Regions from separate parts of the Bacillus paramycoides genome, predicted to be linked through region 4. Evidence: riboswitches for the same ligand, from Rfam matches in the RefSeq annotation. Region 4 holds a riboswitch; each other region holds the start of a gene.

Region 1 (4,219 bases), 150 kb from region 4:
ATTTCTCCTTGGAACTTCCCATTCGCAATTATGGCAGGTATGACAACAGCAGCTTTAGTTTCTGGTAACACAGTATTACTAAAACCAGCTAGTACAACTCCTGTAGTAGCAGCGAAATTCATGGAAGTATTAGAAGAAGCTGGCTTACCAGCTGGCGTAGTAAACTTCGTTCCAGGTAATGGTTCTGAAGTTGGTGACTACTTAGTAGATCACCCTCGTACACGTTTCGTGAGCTTCACTGGATCTCGTGATGTAGGTATCCGAATTTATGAGCGTGCAGCGAAAGTAAACCCAGGCCAAATTTGGTTAAAACGCGTTATCGCTGAAATGGGTGGTAAAGATACAATCGTTGTTGATAAAGAAGCTGATCTTGAATTAGCAGCTAAATCTATCGTTGCATCAGCATTTGGATTCTCAGGACAAAAATGTTCTGCATGTTCTCGTGCAGTAATCCATGAAGATGTATACGATCACGTATTAAATCGTGCTGTTGAATTAACGAAAAAATTAACAGTTGCTAACCCAGCTGTATTAGGTACAAATATGGGTCCTGTTAATGACCAAGCTGCATTCGATAAAGTAATGAGCTATGTTGCAATTGGTAAAGAAGAAGGTAGAATCTTAGCAGGTGGCGAAGGAGACGATTCTAAAGGCTGGTTCATCCAACCAACAATCGTTGCTGACGTTGCAGAAGATGCTCGCTTAATGAAAGAAGAAATCTTCGGACCAGTAGTAGCATTCTGTAAAGCAAAAGACTTTGACCATGCACTTGCAATTGCAAATAATACAGAATACGGTTTAACAGGAGCAGTTATTTCTAACAACCGTGACCATATTGAAAAAGCACGTGAAGACTTCCACGTAGGTAACTTATACTTCAACCGTGGATGTACTGGTGCAATCGTAGGATACCAACCATTCGGTGGCTTTAACATGTCTGGTACAGACTCTAAAGCTGGTGGTCCTGATTACTTAGCACTTCACATGCAAGCAAAAACTACTTCTGAAACTTTATAAGAAATAGTAGAAGAGATCTTCGCAGTCTGCGAAGATCTCTTTTTTTTGAGAAAATTTTTTCTATATGTGGATTAAGATAGATATCAGTAGAAAAACTAATAAGGTTTACTTCAGTAAAATAAGGTATATTATATTGGTTGAATAGATTCTCTTTAAAGATAAGAAAAGTAGGTGAACAAAGTGGGAAAATATCAATTGGATTATAAAGGCCAGGTAGCTGTGGCAAAGTTTCATGAAAAACAGACGCCTGTCAAATTTGATAAAAAGCAGCAAATTGAAAAATTGCGTGCGGAGTATTTGAAAAAGAAACAAAAACAGACAGATAAATAATAGGAGAGACTAGTTAATTTGAATGAAAAACACTTACTATAAATTACCATTTGGTAAGTGGAACTAGCTAAACCCTATTAATATCGGGATAAACATGTAAATAGAAACAAAACAACGAGAAAAGTTGACTTATTAGTCACATTTTTTAGTATTCATTTTAAGGATTTCCTGTATAATACAATTTGAAAGAAAATCTATGGTTTGACAAGAAACACTCCTTTCGGTTTTGCTCACTGAAGGGAGTGTTTTTTTGTAGCTACAAACTCCTCTGTACTCATTACATTCCCATATACGCCATTTAAACTAGCCAAAATTGTGTTATGAATATAAACGGCTGGTATAGTAGCATTCTTAAAAGAAAGATCTTTTGTAGCACAAGCATCATGTATAACGGTACATTGAAAGCCGAAATCAAAAGCAGCTCTTACGGTAGCATCGATACACATATGAGTCATCATCCCACATATGACGACGTGCTCGATGTTTAAACGTTGTAATTGTTCTAGAAGATCAGTTTCCCGAAAACTATTTGGATAATGTTTGATTATAACGGTTTCATTTCTAAGTGGGCGTACGCTTTTATGAATATGTACACCTTCTGTATTTGGTAGGAAAAAAGTAGCGTCATCTTTTATTGCTACATGTTGGATATGAAAAATAGGTTCATTTCTCGTTCTAAAGAGTTGTAGTAGCTCATTAGCATAGTCGCTTGCTTCTACCGGATTACGTAATTCCATCTTTCCTTGTGGAAAATAATCATTTTGAATATCAACAAGTAAAAGAGCTGTTTTCATATATTTATCTTCCTCCGATTTCATATTCAAATAATGGTATTCAATTAGTAGAGAAGATTATCCTTTTAAAAAATATGCGAGAGGAGAATTTTACATAACTTTAAAGATTACTATTTTTTCATGAATTTTCATCTGAAAATTATAATAAAGGAATAATTAATATTTTTCTAAAAAATGTATTGACTCTTATTATTCTGAGTTCTATAATGAGAATTAATTAAACGACAATTAAATCGATACATTCTTATCCAGAGAGGTGGAGGGACTGGCCCTACGATACCTCAGCAACGGGTTTTTTAATACCGTGCTAACTCCAGCAAGCCTTATAAAGGCTTGGAAGATGAGAAGATGTGAACGAGTACATATAAGTGCTCTCCTTCTTATCTTTATGTTTGATAAGAAGGAGAGCACTTTTTATTTTACCTCGAAAGCTCTACTTCAAGTTTTTACAGCATATAGGAGGGGAAAAAATGATTTCTTTTAACAACGTAAGTAAAGTATATGAATCAAGTGGGCAATCTGTTCATGCGGTGGAGGATGTAACGTTATCAGTTGAAAAGGGCGAAATTTTCGGCATTATCGGTTTTAGTGGCGCTGGAAAGAGTACGTTGTTACGCTTAGTAAATATGTTAGAGAGACCAACGGCAGGAACGATTTCAATAGATGATAAAGATATTACATCACTATCGACGAAAGAATTACGGAAGCTAAGACAAAGAATCGGGATGATTTTTCAAAGTTTTAATTTATTTAATTCAAGAACAGTGTTTGGGAATATTGCGTATCCATTAAAATTAGCAAAAGTACCAAATAATGAGATAAAAGAAAGAGTAAATGAACTGCTGAAGTTTGTCGGGTTAGAGGATAAAGCAGACTATTATCCAGAGCAACTATCAGGTGGTCAAAAACAGCGTGTGGGCATTGCTAGGGCACTGGCAACATCACCAGATATCCTTATATGTGATGAGGCAACATCAGCTTTAGATCCAGAAACAACGACAGAAATTTTGAACTTATTAAAGAAAGTAAATCGAGAATACAATGTAACAATTCTTCTTATTACACATGAAATGCATGTTGTGAAAGAAATTTGTCACCGTGTAGCTGTAATGGAGAAGGGAAAGGTTATTGAAGAAGGAAAACTGTTTGATGTTTTTACACAACCAAAAACAAAGACGACTCAAAATTTTGTACGCTCTATTATTAATGATCATTTACCGGAAAGTGTTTTAGGGAAAATTCAAAATGGTGGACAGATTTATCGCTTAACATTTACTGGTGAAGAGACAGGACAGCCGGTACTATCGTATATCGCGAAAAACTATAACGTCGATGTAAACGTACTGTACGGAAATATTATTGAACTTCAAAATGTGTTATTTGGAAATCTACTTGTAGAACTGCAAGGTGAACAGAAAGAAATTCAAAAAGCATTACAACATCTAAGACTACAAGTGCAGCTGAAGGAGGTAGAAGCTCATGCGAGTTGATTGGAGTATATTTTGGCCCCGCATAGTAGATGCGACGGGGGATACCCTCTTAATGGTAATTGTAACCCTTATATTCGCTACAATTCTTGGTATACCTCTAGGTTTACTATTATATGTAACGAGAAAAGGAAACTTTTTAGAAAATAAATGGATCTTTTCTATTCTTAATATCATTATTAATACAATTCGTCCGGTTCCATTCATCATCTTCTTAGTAGCTTTAAGCCCACTAACAAGAAGTGTTATCGGAACGACGATTGGAACAGCAGCAGCAATTTTCCCAATGACGTTAGTTGCATCAATCGGTATCGCTAGAATGGTTGAAACAAATCTTGTTTCAGTTCCAAAGGGAGTCATTGAAGCCGCTCAAGCAATGGGTGCTTCACCATTTAGAATTGTTTTTGAAATTCTTGTACCAGAAGCGTTAGCACCATTAATCTTAGGGGTTACATTTATGACAGTTGGTTTAATTGAATTTTCTGCAGTTGCTGGGCTTGTCGGTGGCGGCGGTCTTGGTGACTTAGCGATGACATATGGTTATCAACGTTTTGATACATCGGTTATGTTCGTAACGGTCGTTTTACTTAT
Region 2 (4,219 bases), 2.4 Mb from region 4:
CCTGGAACAGGGAAGTCTTACAATTTATCACGTATTATATCGGCTCATTATCAAAAAGGAAAATCTGTACTTGTATTAGCTCATAGTAATGCGGCAGTGGACGTATTAATGAGTGAAGTAACGAAGCAAATTGAAAATAAAAAGAAATGGACGCCTGGTGAAATTGTTCGTTACGGTTATAGCCAGCATGATCATATACGAAATCATGAAACGTTACTTGCGTCGAAGCTAGTTGAAACGACGAACGGGTCTTGGGGAGAAGAAAGACTCTATTTAGAAGAAACACGCCAAGATCTTCGTGAAAAGATTTTATCATATAAAGCGACTTCTGCTGATAAGAAGCGTATACAAGAGATTGAAAGTGATCTTCGAAAGCAAAAAGCGAAAATTAAAGAAGTAGAAAAAGAATATATTGAAAATGCGAAAGTAATCGGTGCGACTTTATCGAAATGTGCGATTGATTCACTTATTTATGAGCGTACGTTTGATTTAGTTGTCGTAGATGAAGTGAGTATGGCATATGTTCCGCAAATTGCGTTAGCTGCTTCACTTGGAAAACGCATCGTCGTTTGTGGTGACTTTTTACAGTTACCTCCAATTGCGATGGCAAACCATGAACTCGTTCGAAAATGGCTTGGGGAAGATATGTTTTACCATGCGGGGATTGTTGAGTCTGTTAATAAATCAGAAGCACATCCGAACCTCTTTATGTTGCAAGAACAAAGACGTATGCATGCAGATATTTCGAAGTTTACAAACTCATTTATTTATAAAAATAGAGTATATGATCATCCGTCTGTTTCAGAACGTAAAGAACTTGCGCAACTACAACCGTTCGCAAATGAGGCGAGCGTTTTATTTGATACGAGTCTAATGGGTGCCTTTTCGTTAAAGGACGCTGCTTCAGGTTCTCGTTTTAACATTATGTCTGGTTTAGTAGCGATGCAAATGATGTTAATCGGATTGTTAGATGGTGTTCAATCAATCGGTGTTGTTACACCTTACAGAGCGCAATCCCGCTTTTTATCAACGTGCATTAGAGAAATGTTGCAGAGAACGAAATATCAAAACATACCTGTTTTAGCGGCGACGGTTCATAAGTTTCAAGGTTCTGAAAGAGATATGATGATTTTTGATACAGTGGATAGTTATCCGCAAGAACGACCTGGCGTGTTATTCTTTGACCATAAAAACCATCGCCTCGTCAATGTTGCAGTGACAAGGGCGAGAGGGAAGTTCATTCAATTATCAGATTGTCATTATATGCGTAAAAACCTTTCGAGAAAACAAGCGTTATCACAATTAACAGCTCATATAGAACGTCACGGAGATGTGTATGACCGCACGACATCACGACAATTGTGGGAACGAAAAATTTCGAAACGTTTACGCTGGTTTATGGAAATGAATCTTGAAGAGCCAAAAGGGTTATTGAAAGATATTTTAGCGGCAAAACGAAAAATTATTATTTCACTTCCAAGTACAAAACAAGTGGATAAGCGAGTATGGCAAGCGTTAATGCGTTCAAATGTGCAAATAACAGTGTATAGTGATGGACCAGTTCCATTAAAAAATGTAAAGTTACAAAGACAAAATAAAGCATTCCCGTTTATCGTAATTGATGATGAAATCTTTTGGGCAGGGGCACCGCTCACATCTCAAATGATGTTTGAAGGTAGTACGGAATTTCCGTACGTATGTGCAAGACTGCAAGCACCAGAAACAATTGGTGTTTTAAAAGGATTTTTAGATATTCGGTAAATTCGGATAGGAATGCCTTGACTTTTAATCGGAATGAACTTAGAATGAATATAATTTAATATAATTTTATGAAAATTCTTATCGCGAGAGGTGGAGGGACTGGCCCTATGATACCTCGGCAGCGGATTCGTTATGAATACTGTGCCAATTCCAGCAAGGTAACTTGAAAGATAAGAAAGAAGCTCATTTTGACTGTATATGCAGAAGCCTCTTTCTATCTTTTAGAAAGAGGCTTTTTTACGTGAAAATATAAGGGGGAAGAAAAATGGGAGCGACAGGAGTAACGTCACAAAGAAAAACAATTGAAGAGAGTATTGAAAGAAATAAGGAAAAGTACATAGAAACAAGTCACGATATTCATGCGAATCCGGAGATTGGTAACCAAGAGTTTTATGCATCAAGAACGTTGAGTTTATTGCTAGGGAGTGCAGGATTTCAGTTGCAGCACAATATAGCTGGACATGAAACAGGTTTTATCGCGCGAAAAAGTTCAGGAAAACAAGGACCAGTTATCGCATTTTTAGCTGAGTATGATGCTTTACCAGGACTTGGTCATGCGTGTGGTCACAATTTAATTGGCACAATTAGCGTTGCGGCAGCGATCGCATTATCAGAAACGCTTGAAGAAATTGGCGGGGAAGTTGTCGTGTTTGGAACACCAGCTGAAGAAGGAGGGCCAAACGGTAGTGCGAAAGCGAGTTATGTAAAAGCTGGTTTATTTAAAGATATTGATGCGGCACTTATGATTCATCCGAGCGGAAAAACAGCGACAACAAGCCCTTCACTAGCAGTCGATCCACTTGATTTTCATTTTTACGGAAAAACAGCTCACGCCGCAGCTTCACCAGAAGAAGGAATTAACGCATTAGATGCGGTCATTCAACTGTATAACAGCATTAATGCACTTCGCCAACAACTTCCATCAGATGTGAAAATTCATGGCATTATTACTGAGGGCGGAAAAGCACCTAACATTATTCCTGACTACGCTGCAGCAAGATTCTTCATCCGTGCAGCAACGCGAAAAAGATGTGCAGAAGTAACAGAAAAAGTAAAAAACATTGCACAGGGAGCAGCGTTAGCAACAGGTGCGAAAGTAAAAATCCATCAATTCCAAAATGAAATCGATGAATTACTCGTAACAAAAACATTTAATGAAGTCGTAGCCGAAGAACTAGAATTACAAGGTGAAGACGTAAATCGGAAAGAAAGATTTGGCATCGGTTCAACCGACGCAGGAAACGTAAGTCAAGTCGTACCGACCATTCACCCGTACATTAAAATCGGGCCAGATGATTTAATTGCACATACGAATGAATTTAGAGAAGCAGCACGTTCAGAACTTGGAGATAAAGCATTAATTACATCCGCAAAAGCAATAGCAAATATGGCGTATCGATTAATTACGGAAGAAGGGTTGTTAGAGAAGGTGAAGGAAGAGTTTAGAGAGGCGCAGAGGAATCAGGGGTAAGGGGATTAAGGTACTTTTTTCGAATAGAGATCTAATTAATAAGTAGAGATATAAAAAAGAACATTGAAATATCAATGTTCTTTTTTGTTACTAATCATTAATTTTGTTGGATTTTCTCATAAAGGAAAAGCTTTTACTGTTAGCGGAGGATAATACGTATCCTTTATTAGAAAGATAATTTCTCCTCAAACTCACTCTTTAAAACAATTAAAGGAGATGACAAGCCAAATTGCATTAAAGAGTCTAAAAATGCAGCGAGAGAATCCATCGAATCGCTCATAACTTTCATCATATAATTAAACTCCCCACTAATTCGATATAAATCTGTTACTTCAGGAGCGGCATTACAAAATTGGATAAAATCAGAGCATTGGCTCGTTTTAAACATGATGAATGCTTGAATGTTTTTATTAATTTTGGAAGGCTCAAATTTCGTTCGGTAAGCCGCTATAACGCCTTGATCTTCAAGTTTATTAATACGTTCCTTTACAGCCGGTTGCGTCATGGATATAATTCGGCCTATTTCTGAAACAGAAATTCTCGCATTTTCATACAACAAGTTCATAATTTTATGATCGATTTCATCCAGTTTTACTGCGTTTTGCATTGTGTAGCCTCCTTGTTTTGTTTTCTAAAGTGAATCATAAATTATAACTATAATATCATAAGTGAACTAACTAAATTACCTATAAATCTGTATTTAAAATGATTGGTTTTTGCATGAAAATATAAGTATAGGATTTATCAAAAGGGAATTTAGGAAGGATGGAAAAAATGAAGAACCTTGATGGGAAAGTAGCATTAGTAACAGGAGCGAGTCGCGGAATTGGCCGTGCGATTGCGATGAGATTGGCGAAAGATGGAGCATTAGTTGCGATTCACTACGGCCGAAATAAAATAGCTGCAGATGAAACGATTAGTGAGATTGAATCTAATGGAGGAAAAGCGTTCTTAATTGAAGCTGAACTCAATTCAATTGATGGTGTC
Region 3 (4,219 bases), 1.4 Mb from region 4:
TTGCTTTTCTCTCACATATTTAACGAGGTGTTCTGTAATTTCATATTTTAGAAATGGTGTAATAAGATAAATGCCGTTAAAATATTTCATCGCCGCATCGATCAACTCTTGAGAAATACGAATCCCTTCCTCAATTGCTGCCTCTTTCGTTTCATGTCCATCCATTCTCTCTCTTACTGCTTCAGGTAAAGTAATACCTGGCACCTCAAAATGAAGAAAATCTGCATTCCGTTTACTTATTAATGGCATAATCCCAATAAAAATAGGTTGTTCTAAATGCTTTGTCGCTTCATACACTTCTTCAATTAACGCGATATCATAAATTGGCTGCGTTAAGAAATATTCTGCTCCAGCATCTATTTTCCGTTCCATTCGCTTAACCGCTGCTTTTAAATGTCTTACATGCGGATTAAACGCACCTCCTACTGAAAACCTTGTTGCTGGACCTATTGATTTCCCTAAAATGGAGCGCCCATCGTTCATTTCTTTAATCATTTTAATGAGCTCAATAGAGGACAAATCATATACAGAAGTGGCACCTGGAAAATCACCAACGCGTGCTGGATCACCAGTTAAAGCTAACACTTCTTCCATGCCTAACGCTGATAATCCTAGTAAATGAGATTGTAGTCCGATGACGTTATGGTCTCTACACGTTAAGTGCGTCAATACCGGAATATCGTGTTTCGTTAATAATGCACCCATTGCCATATTCGAGACGCGAGGCGATGCTAATGAATTATCTGCTAGAGTAATAGCATCTGCTCCAGCTCTTTTCAATGCTCTTGCGCCTTCAAAAAAACGCTGTGTATCTAACGTTTTTGGTGGATCTAATTCCACTACTACTGTCGTTTGTTTTTTGGCTTTCTCTGCTAAAGTAATATGAGCTTTCGAACGTTTCTCATGCGTATGAACTACTTTCGGTCTTTGAATCGTATCTTTCTCTATTACAGGCGTAACATGTAAAGTGGCACGTTTCATGCTTTCAATATGTTCTGGCGTAGTGCCACAACAACCACCCAATAACCGAATACCTTGCTCAATAAATTTCGGTGTCATCGCTTCGAAATAAGCTGGACTTCCCTCATATACGTAACGTCCCTCCACATAATTCGGGAGACCTGCATTTGGATATGCTGACAAATAACCATTTTGCGGGATCGATATCATTTTAAAAGCTTCCGTCATATGAAGTGGCCCTAGTTGGCAGTTCAATCCAACAACATTTGCACCATAATCTAAAAGCTGTTTTAATATTTCATTTACATCATTTCCATTTTGAGTCGTACCTGCCTCATGTAACGCTAATTGCGCTACAATTGGAATATTCGTTTGTTTTCGTAACACCTGAACGGCATGAAGTAATTCAAACTCATCATAAAAAGTCTCTAATAGTAATCCATCAACCTGTTCTTCTAGTAAAGCACTTGCCTGCTCAAGTAACATAAATTCTCTTTCCATATCAGTTGTCGTAACAGCTCCGATATGTTTCATACCACCAATTGTTCCTAAAATGGCATTTCTGTCTGTAACAGATGCTTTCGCCAGTTTTACTGCTGCTCTATTAATTTCAGTAACTTGATTTTCTAAACCATACATACGTAATTTCGCTTCATTTGCTCCGTACGTATTTGTTTGAATTACATCTGCCCCAGCAGCTACATATTGCTTATGAATCGATATAATTAAATCCGGATCAGATATATTCAATTCTTCAAAACTACTTTGCAAGCCATGTGAATGTAATAACGTTCCAACCGCACCATCACCTATTACAATTCCTTTTGATAATAAATCTAGTAATTTCACCAATCTCCCTCATTTCTATCAATATAAAAACCCCCTCTTCATTTTGAAGAGGGGGACATAATCGATCCTCCTCTTATTATGCAAAACATTCGTTTTGCAGGTATTAGCACCGTTTCAAACATTTCGTTTGAAGGTTGCCGGGTTTCATAGGGCCTTTCCCTCCACCGCTCTCAATAAGAGTTTGTCTTTATTATTTTATTTATGTAGCTAAAAGGAAATGCGTTCCCCTTTTAACAATGTTTGTTAATTTTTCAATAAATTTAGCACGCACAAATGCAAAAGTCAATGACACTTGCGGAAAAATAAAAATTATTTAAAATAAAGTTGCAATTCAATTATCTTTTGTTGTAAAGTTAAAAATATAATAAAATTTCATACGAACATTCTTATCTAGAGAGGTAGAGGGACTGGCCCTATGACGCCTCAGCAACCATTAACATTTGTTAATAAGGTGCTAATTCCAGCAAATTGTGAAAGATTTGACAGATGAGAAGAAGACTCTATTCAAACCGAAAGCCTTCTTCCTTAGAAGGCTTTTTTTATTTTACATTCACTTAATTGTTAATTTAAAAAGGAGGAATTTTCACATGTCAACTATTGAAACAAAACTAGCACAAATCGGAAACCGAAGCGAAACTACAACAGGAACTGTTAATCCACCTGTTTATTTTTCAACTGCCTATCGTCACGAAGGAATTGGTAAATCGACTGGCTTTGACTATTCACGAACTGGCAATCCAACTCGCGGCCTGTTAGAGCAGGCAATTGCAGACTTAGAACACGGTGAACAAGGATATGCCTGTAGTTCAGGGATGGCAGCTGTTCTCCTCGTCCTGTCCCTATTCCGTTCTGGAGACGAACTTATTGTATCTGAAGATTTATACGGGGGCACTTATCGATTATTTTCTGAGCACGAAAAAAAGTGGAACGTTCGATGTAGATACGTAAATACACAGTCTATTAAACAAATTGAGCAAGCTATCACAACTGAAACGAAGGCTATTTTCATAGAAACTCCAACTAATCCATTAATGCAAGTTACTGATATTGCTGCTGTCGCAACTGTAGCGAAAAGACACGGACTACTTCTTATCGTAGACAACACGTTCTACACACCTTATATACAGCAGCCATTAACAGAAGGCGCGGACATTGTAATTCATAGCGCAACGAAATATTTAGGAGGACATAACGATGTACTAAGCGGACTTGTCGTTGCAAAAGGAAAGGAACTTTGTGAGGAAATCGCTCATTATCATAATGCATCAGGCGCGGTCTTAAGCCCATTTGATTCATGGCTATTAATTCGTGGTATGAAAACATTAGCGCTTCGCATGAGACAACATGAAGAAAATGCAAAAGCAGTTGTCGCTTATTTAAATGATGAAGACGGTGTGACAGATGTATTTTACCCTGGAAGAGGCGGCATGATCTCATTTCGTCTAAAAGATGAAACGTGGATTAATCCATTCCTACAATCTTTATCCTTAATTACATTTGCTGAAAGTCTCGGTGGTGTTGAAAGTTTAATGACATATCCGGCAACACAAACACACGCTGATATTCCTGAAGAAATTAGAACAGCAAACGGTGTATGTAATCGTCTTCTTCGATTTTCTGTCGGTATTGAAAATAGTAACGATTTAATTCAAGACTTACAGCAAGCCATTAAACTTGTAAAAGAAGGTGTAAGAATATGAGTTATTCTATAGATACACTTTTACTACACAACCAATATAAACATGACTCACAAACAGGAGCTGTTAACGTTCCCATTTATAATACATCAACATTCCACCAATTTGATGTAGATACGTTCGGGAAATATGACTATAGCCGCTCTGGTAATCCAACTCGCGAAGCGCTTGAAGATATTATCGCTTTATTAGAAGGCGGAACAAAAGGGTTTGCATTCGCATCAGGAATTGCAGCGATTTCTACTGCATTCCTCCTCCTTTCACAAGGTGATCACGTACTCATTTCAGAAGACGTATACGGAGGGACTTATCGAATGATAACTGAAGTTCTCTCCCGTTACGGTGTATCACATACATTTGTTGATATGACCAATTTAGAAGAAATAAAACAAAACATTAAGCCAAATACAAAACTCTTTTATGTAGAAACACCCTCTAATCCACTTTTAAAAGTTACAGATATTCGTGCTGTTTCTAAACTTGCAAAATCTATTGACGCCCTTACTTTTGTTGATAATACATTTTTGACACCACTATTCCAGAAGCCACTTGATCTTGGCGCCGATGTCGTTCTTCATAGTGCCACAAAATTCATTGCCGGTCATAGTGATGTTACTGCAGGATTAGCGGTTGTAAAAGATGCCGAACTCGCTCAAAAACTTGGATTTTTACAAAATGCATTCGGCGCTATTTTAGGTCCGCAAGATTGTTCT
Region 4 (4,219 bases):
CGATTGTTTTAGCAATGCCACCTTCTGCACATGAAGAATTATTAGCAGAATTATCTCCGTTACTATCGAATCAACTTGTCGTAACGGTAGCTGCTGGCATTGGTCCATCTTATTTAAAAGAAAGACTTCCCGAGGGAACACCTGTCGCTTGGATTATGCCAAATACAGCTGCTGAAATTGGAAAGTCTATCTCCTTATATACAATGGGACGATCAGTAAACGAGATGCATCAAGAAACCCTGCAACTGCTTTTAGGAGGCATTGGTACTTCGCAACTTTGCACTGAAGAAGAAGTTCATCAGCTTACTGCAGTTACTGGAAGTGCACCAGCTTTCCTTTATTACTTTGCTGAATGCTTAATTGAAGCAACAAAAAGTTATGGCGTCGATGAAGCAACCGCAAAACACCTTGTCATTCAAATGATTTCTGGATCTGCTTCTATGCTTGAACAAACGCAAGATCCGGCTAACCTCCGCGAACAAGTAACAACGCCAGGTGGTTCCACAGCTGAAGGTCTCAAAGCTTTATATGAATATAATTTTTCAGAGGCGGTTCAAAAAGCAGTAGAAGCAACAAACAAAAAAGCTAGGGGGAAATAATATGAGTTTAACAAGTTTAAAAGACTATACTACATTACATAACGGTGTAAAAATGCCTTGGTTCGGTTTAGGTGTTTTTAAAGTAGAAGATGGTTCAGAAGTAATTGAGTCTGTAAAATCAGCAATTAAAAATGGCTACCGCAGCATCGATACTGCAGCAATCTATCAAAACGAAGAAGGCGTTGGACAAGCGATCCGTGAAGCAGGTGTTTCACGTGAAGAATTATTTATTACATCAAAAGTATGGAATAGCGATCAAGGATATGAAACAACACTTCAAGCATTTGAAACTACATTAGAAAAATTAGGTCTAGAATATTTAGATTTATATTTAGTACATTGGCCTGTAAAAGGGAAATATACTGAATCATGGAAAGCGTTAGAAAAACTTTATAAAGATGGCCGTGTTCGTGCTATCGGTGTGAGTAATTTCCACATTCACCACTTACAAGACGTATTTGAAATCGCTGAAATTAAGCCAATGGTCAATCAAGTGGAATACCACCCACGTTTAGCACAAGAAGAATTGCACGCTTTCTGTAAAGAACATAACATCCAGCTTGAAGCTTGGTCACCATTAATGCAGGGACAACTACTGGATAACTCCACATTACAAGACATTGCGACAAAATATAATAAATCAACTGCACAAATTATTTTACGCTGGGATTTACAAAATGAAGTTGTAACAATCCCTAAATCTATTAAAGAACATCGCATTATTGAAAATGCAAATATATTCGATTTTGAATTAAGTGCTGATGACATGAAAGCAATTCAAGCTCTAAATGAAGATCGTCGCGTTGGTCCAGATCCAGATAACTTTAACTTCTAGTAGAAAAACCACTGCCATATGCAGTGGTTTTTCTCGTTAAATAAAACTGAAAATTTAAACTATATTCCAATTGGTTGACACTTCATCATCCAAGGTGTAAGATTTTGAATTATCAAAGAAACACAAAATTAATAAAATTTATTCGTTTACTCATTGTATCAAGAGAGGTGGAGGGACTGGCCCTTTGAAACCTCGGCAACAGGTTCATTTTGAATACTGTGCCACTTCCTGCAAGCATTGTGCTTGAAAGATAGAATGAGGGACTTCGTTTATATACGGGTGCATAACTTGTACGTAAAAATCCCTCTTTCTCAATATGAAAAGAGGGATTTTTTATTTTTCATTTCCCTCATCATCATCCAAACTTAATTATTTAGGAGGAAAATCAAATGAAAAAGAAGTTTGTACCCGGTATTGCATCAGTTGTAGGAGTAAGTATTTTATTAACTGGTTGCGGTAGTTATAAAAACGAAGCAAGCGGAGCAAATGCAAAAGACGAGGCGCCTAGTAAACAGGTTTTAAACTTATCTTCACCTACTGAAATACGAACAATGGATACAGCTCGTGCTACAGATACTGATTCTGGTCAAGTAATGAGAAACGTATTTGAAGGTTTGTATAATCTTGGTGAAGGTAACAAACCTGTCCCTGGCGTTGCAAAATCTTATGAAGTAAGTGGCGATAAAACGAAATACACATTCCACCTACGAGATTCAAAATGGTCAAACGGCACTCCTGTCACAGCGAAAGACTTTGTCTTCGCTTGGCAAAGAGCTGTTGATCCAGCAACAGCCTCTGAATATGCATTTCTATTCTTTGATATTAAAAACGCAACAAAAATTAACAACAAAGAACTTCCAGCCGATCAACTTGGTGTAAAAGCAATTGATGACCATACGTTTGAGGTAGAATTGGAACGTCCTGTTCCGTACTTTATAAGCTTAACAGCGTTCCCAACATTTCTACCAATTAACGAGGAATTCTTTAAAGCACAAGGTGATAAGTATGCGTTAGAAGACAATACAATTTTGTACAACGGAGCTTTTACACTAAGCGATTGGAAGCATGAGCAAAGCTTTAAATTTAAGAAAAACCCTACCTATTGGGATAAAGATACTGTCAAACTGGAAGAAATCAATTTTAACGTCGTAAAAGAAAAATCTACAGAAGTAAATTTATTCGAGTCAAAACAATTAGATCGTATCAAACTAACATCTGACTTCGTTGATAAATATAAAAAGGATGCTAACTTTAAAGGACGGCCAAACGTAGGGGTACAGTTTCTACGTATGAATCAACAAAACAAAGTACTTCAAAACGTTTCTGCACGCCAAGCAATCGATCAAACAATTGATCGAAAATCCTTTGTAAATACGTTATTAAATGACGGCTCTACACCAACCTCTAGTCTCGTGCCGAAAAACTTTGCAAAAGGACCTGACGGAACAGACTTCCGTGCCGCAAACGGCGATTTAACAAAGGTTGATACAAAATCTGCTCAAGAATTATGGAAAAAAGCTAAACAAGAGCTTGGTTCTGAAAAGATAACATTAGAATTATTAACAAGTGATGCTGACCTTGATAAGAAAACTGGTGAGTTCTTAAAAGGACAACTAGAAAAGAATTTAGATGGATTAACAGTAAATATAAAGCCGCAACCACGTAAACAACAAGTTTCACTTTTATTAAAAGGTGACTACGAAATTGGAATTGACGGCTGGAGCCCTGACTTTGCTGATCCAATTACATTCCTTGAGCTATTTACAACGAATAACCCTTACAACTTAGATCATTACTCTAATAAGGAGTTCGATGAAACAATAGCAAAAGTGAAAACAACTTTAGCCGGTGATGAAAAAGCTCGCTGGGAAGCATTACTAGCATCCGAGAAAATATTATTTAAAGACTCTGTTATCGCTCCTCTTTACCAAAAAGGCGAATCTTATTTAGAACGTTCTTATGTGAAAGGAATTGTGCAAGTAGACTTTGCAGGTCAATTAAACTTCAAATGGGCCAAAATTGAAAAATAAAGCGAAACTTTAATCAGTGGGTTTTTCTTCATCCCCCACTGATTATTAGCCCACACCAATTGTTTTTTTAGCAAAACATATTAAAAGCAGATTCCCTAATACGAGGAAATCTGCTTTTTTAATATATTATTCTAAGAAATTAACAATCAATTTTTATTATTGACATATAGTTCTTTCCAGTTTTAATATTCTAAATAATCAAAGAAACGAAATATTTCACCATCAAAATATAACGTCTACTACGTTGAAACATATAACGATAGATTATAGTTCAACATGTATATACATATGGAACACCTAATTACCTACATACACATATCTATAATAGGTTTTCTCTTCTTCTATAGCTACACTTCAAAACGTGGACATTACGATGTTACGAACAACACATTTAGGGAGGAACGAACAATGAAGAAAAAAGTTGTACCTGTTGTTGCATCTGTTTTAGGGGCAAGTCTATTACTAACTGCTTGCGGGGGAAATAAAGATCATGCAAGCGGAGCGAAAGCAAATGATAAAGCAAATGATAAACAGGCAATTAACTTATCATTCGCTTCAGAAATTCCAACAATGGATGTTGCAAAAGCAACGGATGGGGAATCCATGAGCGTAATGCAAAATGTTTTTGAAGGTTTATATGCAATGGGAGAAGATAACAAACCAATTCCTGGTGTTGCTGAGTCGGTTGACCTTAATCCCGATAAAACAAAATATACATTCCACCTGCGTGATTCAAAATGGTCAAACGGTACTCC

What was found. Region 4 has a riboswitch for S-adenosylmethionine ahead of AAG068_RS01120 (peptide ABC transporter substrate-binding protein). Riboswitches for the same ligand answer to the same signal wherever they lie in the genome.
Region 1: it holds a riboswitch for S-adenosylmethionine, as region 4 does, so the genes downstream of both, AAG068_RS01885 (methionine ABC transporter ATP-binding protein) here and AAG068_RS01120 (peptide ABC transporter substrate-binding protein) in region 4, are expected to answer to the same signal.
Region 2: it holds a riboswitch for S-adenosylmethionine, as region 4 does, so the genes downstream of both, AAG068_RS15720 (M20 family metallopeptidase) here and AAG068_RS01120 (peptide ABC transporter substrate-binding protein) in region 4, are expected to answer to the same signal.
Region 3: it holds a riboswitch for S-adenosylmethionine, as region 4 does, so the genes downstream of both, AAG068_RS21365 (bifunctional homocysteine S-methyltransferase/methylenetetrahydrofolate reductase) here and AAG068_RS01120 (peptide ABC transporter substrate-binding protein) in region 4, are expected to answer to the same signal.

What each region holds. Positions count from the first base shown of each region.
Region 1 is NZ_CP152427.1:346,666-350,884, forward strand. It holds gene pruA (L-glutamate gamma-semialdehyde dehydrogenase) at 1-1,017, shown strand, start outside; gene AAG068_RS01875 (hypothetical protein) at 1,198-1,347, shown strand; gene AAG068_RS01880 (cysteine hydrolase family protein) at 1,578-2,141, opposite strand; SAM riboswitch class I at 2,383-2,488, shown strand; gene AAG068_RS01885 (methionine ABC transporter ATP-binding protein) at 2,612-3,631, shown strand; gene AAG068_RS01890 (methionine ABC transporter permease) at 3,621-4,219, shown strand, end outside.
Region 2 is NZ_CP152427.1:3,039,545-3,043,763, reverse strand. It holds gene AAG068_RS15725 (AAA domain-containing protein) at 1-1,761, shown strand, start outside; SAM riboswitch class I at 1,837-1,938, shown strand; gene AAG068_RS15720 (M20 family metallopeptidase) at 2,027-3,232, shown strand; gene AAG068_RS15715 (Lrp/AsnC family transcriptional regulator) at 3,399-3,839, opposite strand; gene AAG068_RS15710 (SDR family oxidoreductase) at 4,007-4,219, shown strand, end outside.
Region 3 is NZ_CP152427.1:4,130,115-4,134,333, forward strand. It holds gene AAG068_RS21365 (bifunctional homocysteine S-methyltransferase/methylenetetrahydrofolate reductase) at 1-1,809, opposite strand, end outside; SAM riboswitch class I at 1,880-1,989, opposite strand; SAM riboswitch class I at 2,193-2,302, shown strand; gene metI (cystathionine gamma-synthase/O-acetylhomoserine thiolyase) at 2,397-3,509, shown strand; gene metC (cystathionine beta-lyase) at 3,506-4,219, shown strand, end outside.
Region 4 is NZ_CP152427.1:194,386-198,604, reverse strand. It holds gene proC (pyrroline-5-carboxylate reductase) at 1-599, shown strand, start outside; gene AAG068_RS01125 (aldo/keto reductase) at 601-1,434, shown strand; SAM riboswitch class I at 1,587-1,691, shown strand; gene AAG068_RS01120 (peptide ABC transporter substrate-binding protein) at 1,824-3,464, shown strand; gene AAG068_RS01115 (peptide ABC transporter substrate-binding protein) at 3,873-4,219, shown strand, end outside.